DNA from 2 places in the Streptomyces deserti genome. Region 1 is predicted to be linked to the other one. Evidence: riboswitches for the same ligand, from Rfam matches in the RefSeq annotation. Region 1 holds a riboswitch; the other holds the start of a gene.

Region 1 (5,640 bases):
GTGCACGAGTAGCCGGGGTCCGTGGTCGGCACCAGCAGCAGGGTGATGCCCTTGTGCGGCGGGGCGTCCGGATCCGTACGCACGGCCAGCCACACCCAGTCGGCGGTGTCGCCGTTGGTGGTCCAGATCTTCTGGCCGTTGACGACATACGTGTCACCGTCCCGCACCGCGCGCGTCCGCAGGGACGCCAAGTCCGTGCCCGCGTCGGGCTCGCTGTAGCCGATGGCGAAGTCGATCTCTCCGGAGAGGATCCTCGGCAGGAAGTACGCCCTCTGCTCCTCGGTGCCGTACCGCATGATCGTCGGGCCGACGGTGTTGAGCGCCATCAGCGGCAGCGGTACGCCGGCCTGGGCGGCCTCGTCGAAGAAGATGAACTGTTCCATCGCGGTCAGGCCGCGTCCGCCGTACTCCTTCGGCCAGCCCACGCCGAGCCAGCCGTCCGCGCCGAGCCGCCGGATGGTCTCGCGGTAGAACCGCTTCTGGGCGGCCGGGTCAAAGTGCCGGGCGGAGGCGCCGGTCGGGACCAACTCGGTGAAGTAGGCGCGCAGTTCGGTCCGCAGCCGCTGCTGCTCGGGCGTGTAGTCGAGATGCACGGCGCCTCCAGGCTCCCAAGGCCGGTCCTGACGGCGCACACCGTAGAACGTGTTTCAGAAATTGGGAATGGCGCGGCAGGGGAAAGCACCTACGGGTCGCGGCGACAGGGAACAGGGCCCCCGGGATGCCGGGGGCCCTGTCGGTGGGATGTCGGGCGGGGTGAACAGGTCAGTGCGGCACGGGAGTCGGCCGCGCGGCGGTGGGCTGGTGCGTGGTGGGCCGGGGGGCGAGCACCCGTTCCGCCAGGGCCCCGAAGATCAGCCCGAAGGCGGTCCACAGGGTCACCTGGACGGTCAGCGCCGCCAGGCGGAACTGCCACAGCAGGGTGGCGGGGAACTCCTTGGGGACGTTGTCGTAGGAGGGCAGGAAGGCGTACGCGAGACCGACGACGAGGACGAAGAACGCCCCGGCGGCGCTCGTGGCGTTCCAGTTGCCCAGGCGCGGCGCGAGGCGCTTGCCCAGGATCACGGTGGCCACGGCCAGCAGCACGCTCAGCACCACCATCAGGGAGTACAGGGCGGTGCGCTGGTCGAGGGTGTCGGGGTCGCCGACGGCCGGCGGGTTGGCCGGGTACTTCAGGAACGGCACGACGTACACGGTGAGCAGGCCGGCCACCGCGAGGAGCAGCGCGCTCGCGCGCGGCCCGAAGCGGCCGATCCGGCCGAGCGCGACGCAGTACGCGAGGGCGGCGATGCCGCCGAAGGCGACGCCGTAGACGAGGACACCGGTGGACAGGCCCGCGGTGGACTGCATCGTGCGGCTGACGATCTCCTCCCCGCCGTGCTCGTGGGCGTGCGCCTCCTCGAAGGCGATCGCCGCGTCGACGCGGGGTTCGCCGAGGAAGTAGGCGACGACGAGGGCGAGCAGCCCGGCGGCGAGACCCGCGAGCATGCCGCGCACCAGAAGGGTGCGGACGGTTGTCGAGTTCATGAGCTCGTACGTTCCTCCCCCGCCGTCAGTGGCAGGGGAAGCCGAGCAGGTGGCGGGCGTCGTGCACCCACTCGTGCACGTCCTCCCCGGCCAGCACGGATGTGGCGCCCTGCTCGGCGCCGACGAAGTAGAGCAGGACCAGCATCAGGATGCCGAAGAAGACCGCCCAGGGGGCGATCGCGCCGAGCGGCAGCTTGGCGGGGGCGGTAGTGGTGGCGGGGGTGGTGGCCGGTTGGGCGGCGGACTGCGCCATGGCAGAACCTCCTGGGAAACTCGCGTCCCGAATCGGTGGTGCACGAACGACGGCAGGGGGTCTGACTCACCGGGCCCGCACTCGCGTGCGTGCCCGGCATACAGTGGCGCGACCGTGCCGGAGTCCCACCGGCTTCCGCCGTGCCGTCGTGAATGTCGACGAGACCGTACCGCGTCGTGCGGATCCGGCCAAGGGCGCGCGGAAGGCCGCGAGCGCCCCTCGGAGTGGGATACATGCCGTCAAGTGGCGGACGAGTAAAGGATGTTGAGCGCAGGAGTGGACGGATGACCAGCCGAGTGATGTTGATCTCACCCGCGATCACCGCGGCCCTGCGGGAGGCCCGCTTCGACGACGGCTGTCCCCTCGACGCGTCCGGGCTGCGACACGCCCGTACGGCCGCCGGCTCGCTTCCGGCGGCCCGGCAGGCCTGGGCCTCCCCCACCGTGCGCTGCCGGGAGACGGCCGACGCCCTCGGCCTCGACGCCGTCGCCGTCCCGGAGCTGGCGGGACTGGATGCCGGACGGTGGCGGGGGGCGACCCTGGCGGAGGTGGGCGCGCGCGAGCCGGAGGCCCTCGCCCGGTGGCTGACGGACCCCGGCGCGGCACCGCACGGCGGAGAGTCGGTACGCGCACTCTGCGACCGGGTCGCGGCCTGGCTGGAGACAGCCGCCGCGGTGGCGGGCCGGACCGTGGCCGTGGTCGAGCCGGAGGTCGTACGGGCCGTGGTGGTACAGGTGCTCGGGGCCCCGGAGACCGCGTTCTGGCGCACGGACGTCCCACCGCTGACGGCGGTGGAGGTCAGCGGCCGGTCGGGCCGCTGGAACGTACGGTTGGGGCAGCCGCTCGAGGTGTAGCACAACGGCCCATCGCCGTACGCGCCCCCCGCGAGGCTCGGCAAGCGCCACGAACCGAGCACCGGATCCGACGCCGCCCGCTCATCGGCCGAAGGCCGCCAGTGATCGGCGCGGCGGCGTACGCCGGGCAGCCGGCCGACCACCACCCCGTCGGCCGCCCTCGCCCCCGCCCCCGCTCGCCGCAGGCGTCAGTCGTTCACGCCTCCCACGGTGTGCACCCGCACCGCCGGTCGCGGAGCACGCCGCTCGTCAGTTCAAGGTCGCGAGGAAGTCCGTGCAAGCCCGGGCGCACGCCCGGCACGCACTCGCCGTCTCCTCCGCGCCCGGGTGCGCGTCGAAGACGTGCGCGCTCTCCAGGCACACCGTCCTGCACCACTCCACCTGCATGCGGATGGCGCTCTCGTCCACCTGGTTCTGTTCGGACAGCACACGGCAGGTCGCGTCGCACACCTCCGCGCACATGATGCCCTTGCGTCGTACGAGTTCCTGGTTCTCGGTTCCGTCGGGATCCACGAGGCTCGCGCGCAGCGCACACGCCCGCGCGCACTCCGTGCACGCCTGAGCGCAGGCGAAGCGGTCCTCCAGGAACCGGAACAGCTCCTGCTGCGATGTCGTCGAAGTCACACCGCGCGGGTAGCCCCCGTCCATGCCGTCAAACCCCGTGCTCGCAAGGGTTCCGCCCGGTTTTTCCGGGCCCCCTGCCGGGCACTCGTCCGGCCCCGGAAGCGACGACGGACGGAGGTGGGTGAGATGCCCGGACGACAGGAGCTTCCGTCGACCCTGGAGCGCTCCTCGAAGGACGCCCAGCGCACCTGGATCAAGGCGCACGACTCGGCCGTGGAGCAGTACGGCGAGGGCGAGCGCGCGCATCGCGTGGCCTACGGCGCGCTGAAGCACATGTACGAGAAGGTCGGCGACCACTGGGAGCGCAAGGAGGGCGGCCGCAAGGGCCCCTCGGACCCCCGGTCGGCGCGGCCCCGCCAGCAGGGCGGCCGCAGCGGCGAGGGCGTGGACGAGCACGCCTCCAAGGAACACCTGTACGACGTCGCGAAGCGGCTCGGTGTCGAGGGCCGGTCGCGGATGTCGAAGGGGGAGCTGCTCGACGCGATCCGCAAGGCGAACCGTTCGCGGACCCGGGCCGCGCGGGAGAGGTGAGCGGTTCATGGAGAGGACCAGGGGTACTCGCGTGCCATGAACATCGCATGGATGGAGCTGGCCGCGGGCCGGGGCGCCCTCGGCATCGGGCTGATCGTGGCGGGTGTGGTGGTCGTCGCCCTGCTGCTGGGTGCCTTCGTGCTGGGCAGTCGCGTCAAGCGCAGGGAACCTCCCACGCCGCGCCCCGAGGAGCAGCCCCGCGTGCCGGACGAGGGCCCGGTCCGCGAGGTGATGGAGAACCGTGAGCCCGACGAGGTACCGAGAAGCGAGAACCGTCTGACGCCGCACGAGCTGAAGGCGCACGGCAACATGGGCGACCGGACGAGTCCGTCCGGGAAGCGGCCCCGCTGGAACGAGGGCAGCAGCGGCTCGTTCGGCAGCGGCGGCCCGGGCGGCCGCTGACCCGCGGCACCCGCGCCCGTGCCGGACGGCAGCTCGGCGACGCCGCGCCGCACGGCACCCGGCACCCGGCACGCCGGGTCGTACATCACGTCGTACACAGGGAAGTGAGAACCATGGCCGACCCCGCCCGCAACACCCTGCCGCTGCCGGACTACGACCATCTGCCGCTCGGCGGTCTCGAGAGCCGTGTGCGGTCGCTGTCCGCGGACGAGGTGGAGGAACTGCTGGCGTACGAGCGGTCGCACGCCGATCGCCTGCCGGTGACCGAGCTGCTGGGGAGCCGGCTGGAGCAGTTGCGCGCGGGCGCGCAGCCGACGTCCGGCGACCCGGGAGCGGTGCGCCCCGAGCAGGGCGAGGGTCACTCGGGCTCCCCGGTGTCGCCCGCGACCTCGCCCGAGCCGTTCAGCCCGCCGCCGCACGGCACCCCCGACCAGCGCGGCAAGCCGAAGGGTGATCGCACGTAGCGTCGCCGGCACCGGCGTACGGACATCCGTGCGCCGGTGCCGCTGACGCCGCGCTGTTGAGGAAGCCGCGCTGTCGAGAAGGAGAAGGGCCCGCGCCGAAGCGGGCCCTTTGTGCTGCCCCGGCGCTCGGCGCCTGCCGGCGCGGCACCCCTCGAAGCGTGAGGTGGATCACAGGCCAGGGGTGCATCGTGGTGCGGGTCCAGCGTCCTTTCAGGGGTGTACGAGGTTGCTCAGACGCGGGGGACGGTGAGGATGGAGCGGTTGCGGGCAGACGGCTTCGACGAGTTCGTGGCTGCCCGGTGGTCGGCTTTGCTCCACGTCGCGCGTCTGCTCACCGGCGGCGACCGGCAGCGGGCCGAGGACCTGGTGCAGGAGGCCTTGGTCAAGCTGTGGTTCGCCTGGCCGAAGGTCGCCGAGCAGGCTCCGGAGGCGTACGTCCGCCAGGTGTCGGTGCGGATGGCGGCCCGCTCGGCCCGGCGGCGGTGGTGGGGTGAGCGTCCCGTGGAGCGGCTGCCCGACCGGGCCGAGCCGGGTGACGTGTCGTCCGCCGTGGCCGAACGCTCCCGGCTGGAGGCCGCCCTGGCGCTGCTGACACCGCGGCAGCGGGCCGCGGTGGTGCTGCGCTACTACGAGGATCTGCCCGAGGCCCAGGTCGCGCAGGCGCTGAGCTGCCCGGTGGGCACCGCCCGCTCCCACGCCTCGCGCGGAGTCGCCCGGCTGCGGCAGCTCCTGTCCGACACCGTGCCGGTCCTGACCGTTCTGCTCCTGCAACTGCGCCCACCGGCCGTGCTCGTCGTCTACACGGTTCTGTCCTACCTGATGGTGATGGGCACCCAGCAGTACTTCGGCAACGTCTCGCGTTACCTGCTCCCCCTCTTCCCGCTCTTCGTCCCCGTCGCCGTCGGCCTGCGCCGCCTCACCCTGCCCTCGCTGGCCACGGTGCTCGGCACGGCCGCGCTGGCCTCCGGCTCGTACGCGGGGTACGTCC
Region 2 (5,640 bases), on a different contig from region 1:
AGGACCTGTGCCCCGCCCGGCCCGGCGCTGACGTCCCGGCTGTCCTGGAAGGGCCGGATGCCCAGGGCCGCGGCGTTCGCCCGCAGCTCGGCCTCCTCCCGCTCACCGGTCAGCAGGGCCCACACCGGTGTGCCGCCGAGTTCCAGGGCCCGCACGAGCAGGTCGGCGACGAGCAGCACACGCAGGTTCGTGGTGTCGAAGCCCGGCGTGTGCACCTCGACGCGGGTCAGGCCCCGGCGGGCGGGGGCGGCGTCGACGAGCTCGCCGGTTCGGGCGTCGGTGATGCGCAGCACGAGGTGAGCGTAGGCGGGTGGGTGGGCCCACGCGGGCATGTCGGGTGTTTTGCGGCCGCCGTGGCGGGTGCCGGCCGTGAACGGGCGTGCGGCGACGCTATGCCCCGGGGTCCGCCACGGTTCCCAGGAACCGCACGTGCGGCCGCCCCTCCGCCCCCTCCCGGGTGACGGCCGCCCGCACCCCGTACACCTCGGCGATGAGCCGCTCAGTGAGGACGTCGCCCGGAGTGCCGCCCGCCACGACACGTCCCTCGTGCAGCACGACGAGCTGGTCGCAGTACATCGCGGCGAGGTTGAGGTCGTGCAGGGCGACGACGGTGGTGACGGGGAGCCCGGTGACCAGGGTCAGCAGGTCGAGCTGGTGGTGGATGTCGAGGTGGTTGGTGGGTTCATCCAGGAGGAGCTCGCGGGGTTCCTGGGCGAGCGCGCGGGCGATCTGCACCCGCTGGCGTTCACCGCCCGACAGGGTGTCCCAGGGCTGGTCGGCGCGGTCGGCGAGTCCGGTGCGCTCCAGGGCGTCGCGTACGGCCCGCTCGTCGCGCGCCGAGGCGGGCGTCCAGGCGCGGCGGTGCGGGACGCGGCCCAGGCGCACGACGTCCAGGACCGTCAACTCGACCTGGGCGTCGACCTGTTGCTCGACCACGGCCAGGCGGCGGGCGACGGCGCGGCGGGGCACATCCGCCAGCGGGGTGCCGTCGAGCGTGACGACGCCGGCCGTCGGCGCGAGCAGCCCGGCCAGCAGCCGCAGGAGCGTGGACTTGCCGGAGCCGTTGGGTCCGAGGAGCCCGACGGTGGAGCCCGGGCCGGGCGCGAGGGACACACCGTCGAGGATGAGGCGGCCGTCGGCGCGGCGGCCGACCCGGTCGGCGCGGAGCCCGGCAGGTGACGCCTCGGCCTCCACCGGGAGGACGTCGGTCATCGCAGCCTCTCCGTCCGGCGCACGGCACGGATTGCGGCCGGCCATACGCCGGTCATCGCACCCTCCGCGTCCGATACAGCACCAGCACGAACGCCGGCACCCCGATGAGCGACGTCACGACCCCCACCGGCACCTCCTGCGGATCGAGGACGGTGCGGGCCAGGGTGTCCACCCACACCAGGAACACAGCACCCGCCAGCGCGGCGACCGGCAGCAGCCGGACGTGACCGGGCCCGACCAGGGCACGGGCGGCGTGCGGCAGGACGAGCCCGACGAACCCGATCGCCCCGGCCGAGCTGACCAGCGCGGCCGTGAGCAGGGCCGTGGCGCACAGCAGCACCAGCCGGGTACGGGCGACGGACACTCCCAGGGCGGCCGCCGCCTCCTGGCCGAAGGCGAAGGCGTCGAGGGTGCGGGCGTACGACAGGCACACCACCAGCGCCACGGCCAGCACGCCCAGGCACAGCCACACGTCCGTCCAGCCGGCGCCGCCGAGCGAGCCGAGCAGCCAGAACAGCACGCCCCGGGTGGTCTCGGCGTCGGCGGCGGTCATCACGACGAAGGAGGTGAGCGCGGAGAACAGCTGCATGGCGGCGACACCCGCCAGCACCACCCGGTCGGTGGTGCCGCCGAGGGTGTGGCTGAGCAGCAGGACCAGCGCGAAGGAGACCAGCGCGCCCAGGAACGCCCCCGCGGGCACCGAGACGGCCCCGCCGCCCACGCCCAGCACGACCACGACGACCGCACCCGTCGACGCGCCCGACGACACACCCAGCACGAACGGGTCGGCGAGCGGGTTGCGCAGCAGCGACTGCAGCACCACGCCGCACACGGCGAGCCCGGCCCCGCACACGGCCGCGAGGAGGGTGCGCGGCAGCCGCAGCTGCCATACGATGCCGTCCCTGATCGGCGTCAACTCCGAAGCGCCCAGGCCGAGATGGGCGACGACGGTCGACCACACCTCCCCGACCCCGATGTCCGCCGGACCGATGGTGATGGCGACGGCGAGGGAGGTGGCCAGGAGCAGAGCCCCGGCCGCACCGAGCGCCACCCCGCGCACGGTCACTTCACGAGCCCGAACTCACGTAGTCCCGCGGCCACGTGCTCCACGCCCTGGACCGTGCGGATCGTCGGGTTCATGGCCTGCCCGCTCAGCAGCACGTACCGCTTGTGCCGGACGGCGTCCATGTTCCTCGTCACGGGGTCGGACTCCAGGAAGGCGATCTTCTTCGCCGCCGACTCGGCGGTCTGCGACTTGCGGGTCAGGTCACCGATCACGAGCACGTCGGGGTTGCGGTCGGCGACCGTCTCCCAGTTGATCTGCGGCCATTCCTCGCGGGTGTCGTCGAAGACGTTCTTCGCGCCCAGGGCGCGGGTGATGACGCCGGGCGCCCCGCAGCAGCCGGCCATGTAGGGCGACTCGGAGTTGGCGAACCAGTACAGGAGGGTCACGTCCGAGGCGTCGATGCCCGCCGTGGCCTTCGCCATGCGCCGCTCCAGGGAGGCGACGAGCTTCTCGCCGCGCTCCTCCACCCCGAACACGGCGGCGAGGTCGCGGACTTCGCCGTACACGGTGTCGATGTCCAGGGCTTCGTCACGCGCCCCGTCGCCGTCACCGGTGTTGTCCTTGCCCGCGCAGTCGGACGGCGAGACGTACGTCGGCACGCCCAGCTTCTCGAACTGCTCCCGCGTGGCCACACCGCCCTTGCCCAGGGTGGAGACGAACGACGCGGCGACGAAGTCGGGGTCGGCGTCCAGGACCCGTTCGAAGGAGGGGTTGTCGTCGGCGAGGCGCGGCACGCGCGCGTTCGCCTTCTGAAGTCCCTTCAGCACGGGGTCGGTCCAGGTGGCCGTCCCCGCCAGGCGGTCGGCGAGGCCGAGGGAGAGCAGGATCTCGGTGGTGCCCTGGTTGAGGGAGACGGCGCGTTCCGGGGGCGCGTCGACGCGTACGGTGCGGCCGCAGTTGTCGAGGGTGACGGCGGCCTTCGTACCGGCGGCGGTGGTGTCGCCGCAGCCGGTCAGGAGCAGGGAGCCGGCCGCGAGCAGGGCGGCGGCGCGGGCGGGTCGCGCGAGGGGCACGGAATCGTCCTAGGTCGTCGAGGGCTCGAACGCGGAGCCCGGTCGTACGGTGCTCCCCCGCCGTGCGTCGGCCGCGGGGGCTGCCAGCAGGTCTTCGGACTCGGGTTCCTCCGGAGGGGGCGCCTTCCCGGAGGACTGTCGTCCTCCAGTGGCCGAGGCCCCGCCCGTCCCCCTCACCGCTGCGCGTCAGTTCCGGATTCACACCGGATTCCCTGACCCACGTACATGGGTTCGACTGGCCTCGGCAAGCTATCACGGCGGGCGCGGGGAATCACCGGGCCCCGTGCGTCGTTGTCCGGACGACAGCTCTTCCCCATGTCCCATCCCGAGGAGGCCGACGGTGTACGGCGACGAGGCAACGGTCCGCAAGATCCTCACCGGGCTCGGCGACACCTGGGCCGTGGTGGGCCTGTCGTCGAACCAGCGGCGCGCGGCGTACGGCGTCGCCGATGTGCTGCAGCGCTACGGCAAGCGCATCGTGCCCGTGCACCCCAGGGCGGAGACGGTGCACGGCGAGCGGGGATACGCCTCGCTCGCGGACATTCCCTTCGAGGTGGACGTGGTCGACGTGTTCGTGAACAGCGACCTGGCCGGGAAGGTCGCGGACGAGGCGGTCGCGAAGGGCGCCAAGGCGGTGTGGTTCCAGCTCGGTGTCATCGACGAGGCCGCGTACGAACGGACGCGCGCGGCAGGACTGGAGATGGTGATGGACCGCTGCCCGGCGATCGAGATCCCGCGGCTGGGCTGAGGCCTGGGACTTAACGACTCCCTCATTGCCGTGTACAGGAATCCTGAAGCCCTTTCCAGGAAATCCCCGCATCCGGTCAAATGCACGGCAACGGCCTTCTGCCTGCCGGCAATTCATTCCTAATCTGACGGCCTCTTGCTCACTGAACGCTTTTGTTCATTTCATGAGGGGCCCCTGTGGAAATGGTAAGCGTCGACCAGGCAGTGGCGGGGGCGAAAGGGAGGCCGGGCGGGCTGCGACGGGACGTCGGGCTGATCGGGCTCATGTGGGCCTCGGTCGGTTCCATCATCGGGTCGGGCTGGTTGTACGGCGCCGAGAAGGCGGTCGTGGCGGCCGGTCCGGCGGCGATCCTGTCGTGGGTGATCGGCGCGGTGGCGATCGTGCTGCTGGCGCTGGTGCACGCGGAACTCGGCGGCATGTTCCCGGTCGCGGGCGGCACGGCCCGCTATCCGCACTACGCGTTCGGCGGCCTGGCCGGCATGTCCTTCGGCTGGTTCTCCTGGCTGCAGGCGGCGACCGTGGCGCCGATCGAGGTCGAGGCGATGATCGGCTACGCCGGGCACTGGCACTGGGCGCAGGGCTTCCAGCACGCCGAGGACGGCACGCTGACGATGAGCGGGTTCGTCGTGGCCGTCGTCCTGATGGCCGTGTTCGTCGTGATCAACTTCCTCGGCGTGCGGGTGCTGGCGCACACCAACAGCGCGGCCACCTGGTGGAAGGTGGCCGTGCCCCTCGCGGCGATCTTCATCATCGCGGCGGGCAACTTCCACCCGGGCAACTTCACCGAGCACGGATTCGCTCCGTTCGGCGCCAAGGGCGTGCTGACCGCCATCAGTTCCAGCGGCATCATCTTCGCCCTGCTGGGCTTCGAGCAGGCCATCCAGCTGGCGGGCGAGAGCCGCGACCCGAGGCGGGACCTGCCGCGCGCGACCCTCGGCTCGGTCGCCATCGGCGCGGTCGTCTACGTCCTGCTCCAGATCGTGTTCATCGCCGCGCTCCCGCTGAGCTCCTTCGCGCACGGCTGGGCGAAGCTGGAGTACCCCGGGAGCAGCGGTCCCTGGGCGGGCCTGGCGACGCTGCTCGGCCTCGGCTGGCTGGGCGTGGTGCTGTACCTGGACGCGGTGGTCTCCCCCGGCGGCACCGGCCTGATCTACACCACCGCCACCTCCCGCGTCTCCTACGGCCTGGCCAGGAACGGCTACGCGCCGAAGGTCTTCACCCGCACCGACGCGCGCGGAGTGCCCTGGTTCGGGCTGATCGTCGCCTTCGTGACCGGCGTGGTCTGCTTCCTGCCCTTCCCGAGCTGGCAGCAGCTGGTCGGCTTCATCACCTCGGCGAGCGTCCTGATGTACGCGGGCGCCCCGCTGGCGTACGGCGTCTTCGCCGACCGGCTGCCGCACCACGAGCGCCCCTACCGCCTGCCCGGCGGCACGGTGATCGCGCCCCTGTCGTTCGTGGTCGCCAACCTCATCATCTACTGGTCCGGCTGGGACACCCTGTGGCGGCTGGGCGTGGCGATCGTCCTCGGCTACGTACTGCTCGGCGGATACGCCTGGTACGCCGTCCGCCGCCGCCTGCCGAACGCGCCCCGGCTCGACTTC

What was found. A riboswitch is a leader RNA that binds a small molecule or an ion and turns the genes downstream of it on or off. The one in region 1 is predicted to bind cobalamin.
Region 2: another riboswitch for cobalamin. It lies ahead of ACYVMZ_RS08335 (ABC transporter substrate-binding protein); the one in region 1 lies ahead of ACYVMZ_RS28400 (CbtB domain-containing protein).

The regions. Positions count from the first base shown of each region.
Region 1 covers NZ_BAAGRZ010000022.1:26,923-32,562, forward strand. Annotated here, with positions in the region: gene ACYVMZ_RS28390 (acyl-CoA dehydrogenase family protein) at 1-593, opposite strand, end outside; gene ACYVMZ_RS28395 (CbtA family protein) at 763-1,524, opposite strand; gene ACYVMZ_RS28400 (CbtB domain-containing protein) at 1,550-1,777, opposite strand; cobalamin riboswitch at 1,812-1,961, opposite strand; gene ACYVMZ_RS28405 (histidine phosphatase family protein) at 2,062-2,631, shown strand; gene ACYVMZ_RS28410 (ferredoxin) at 2,881-3,279, opposite strand; gene ACYVMZ_RS28415 (ChaB family protein) at 3,382-3,786, shown strand; gene ACYVMZ_RS28420 (DUF6479 family protein) at 3,823-4,188, shown strand; gene ACYVMZ_RS28425 (hypothetical protein) at 4,302-4,652, shown strand; partial or broken gene ACYVMZ_RS28430 (SigE family RNA polymerase sigma factor) at 4,905-5,396, shown strand.
Region 2 covers NZ_BAAGRZ010000003.1:18,850-24,489, reverse strand. Annotated here, with positions in the region: gene ACYVMZ_RS08350 (hypothetical protein) at 1-332, opposite strand, end outside; gene ACYVMZ_RS08345 (ABC transporter ATP-binding protein) at 391-1,212, opposite strand; gene ACYVMZ_RS08340 (FecCD family ABC transporter permease) at 1,265-2,278, opposite strand; gene ACYVMZ_RS08335 (ABC transporter substrate-binding protein) at 2,275-3,291, opposite strand; cobalamin riboswitch at 3,360-3,546, opposite strand; gene ACYVMZ_RS08330 (CoA-binding protein) at 3,632-4,039, shown strand; gene ACYVMZ_RS08325 (APC family permease) at 4,222-5,640, shown strand, end outside.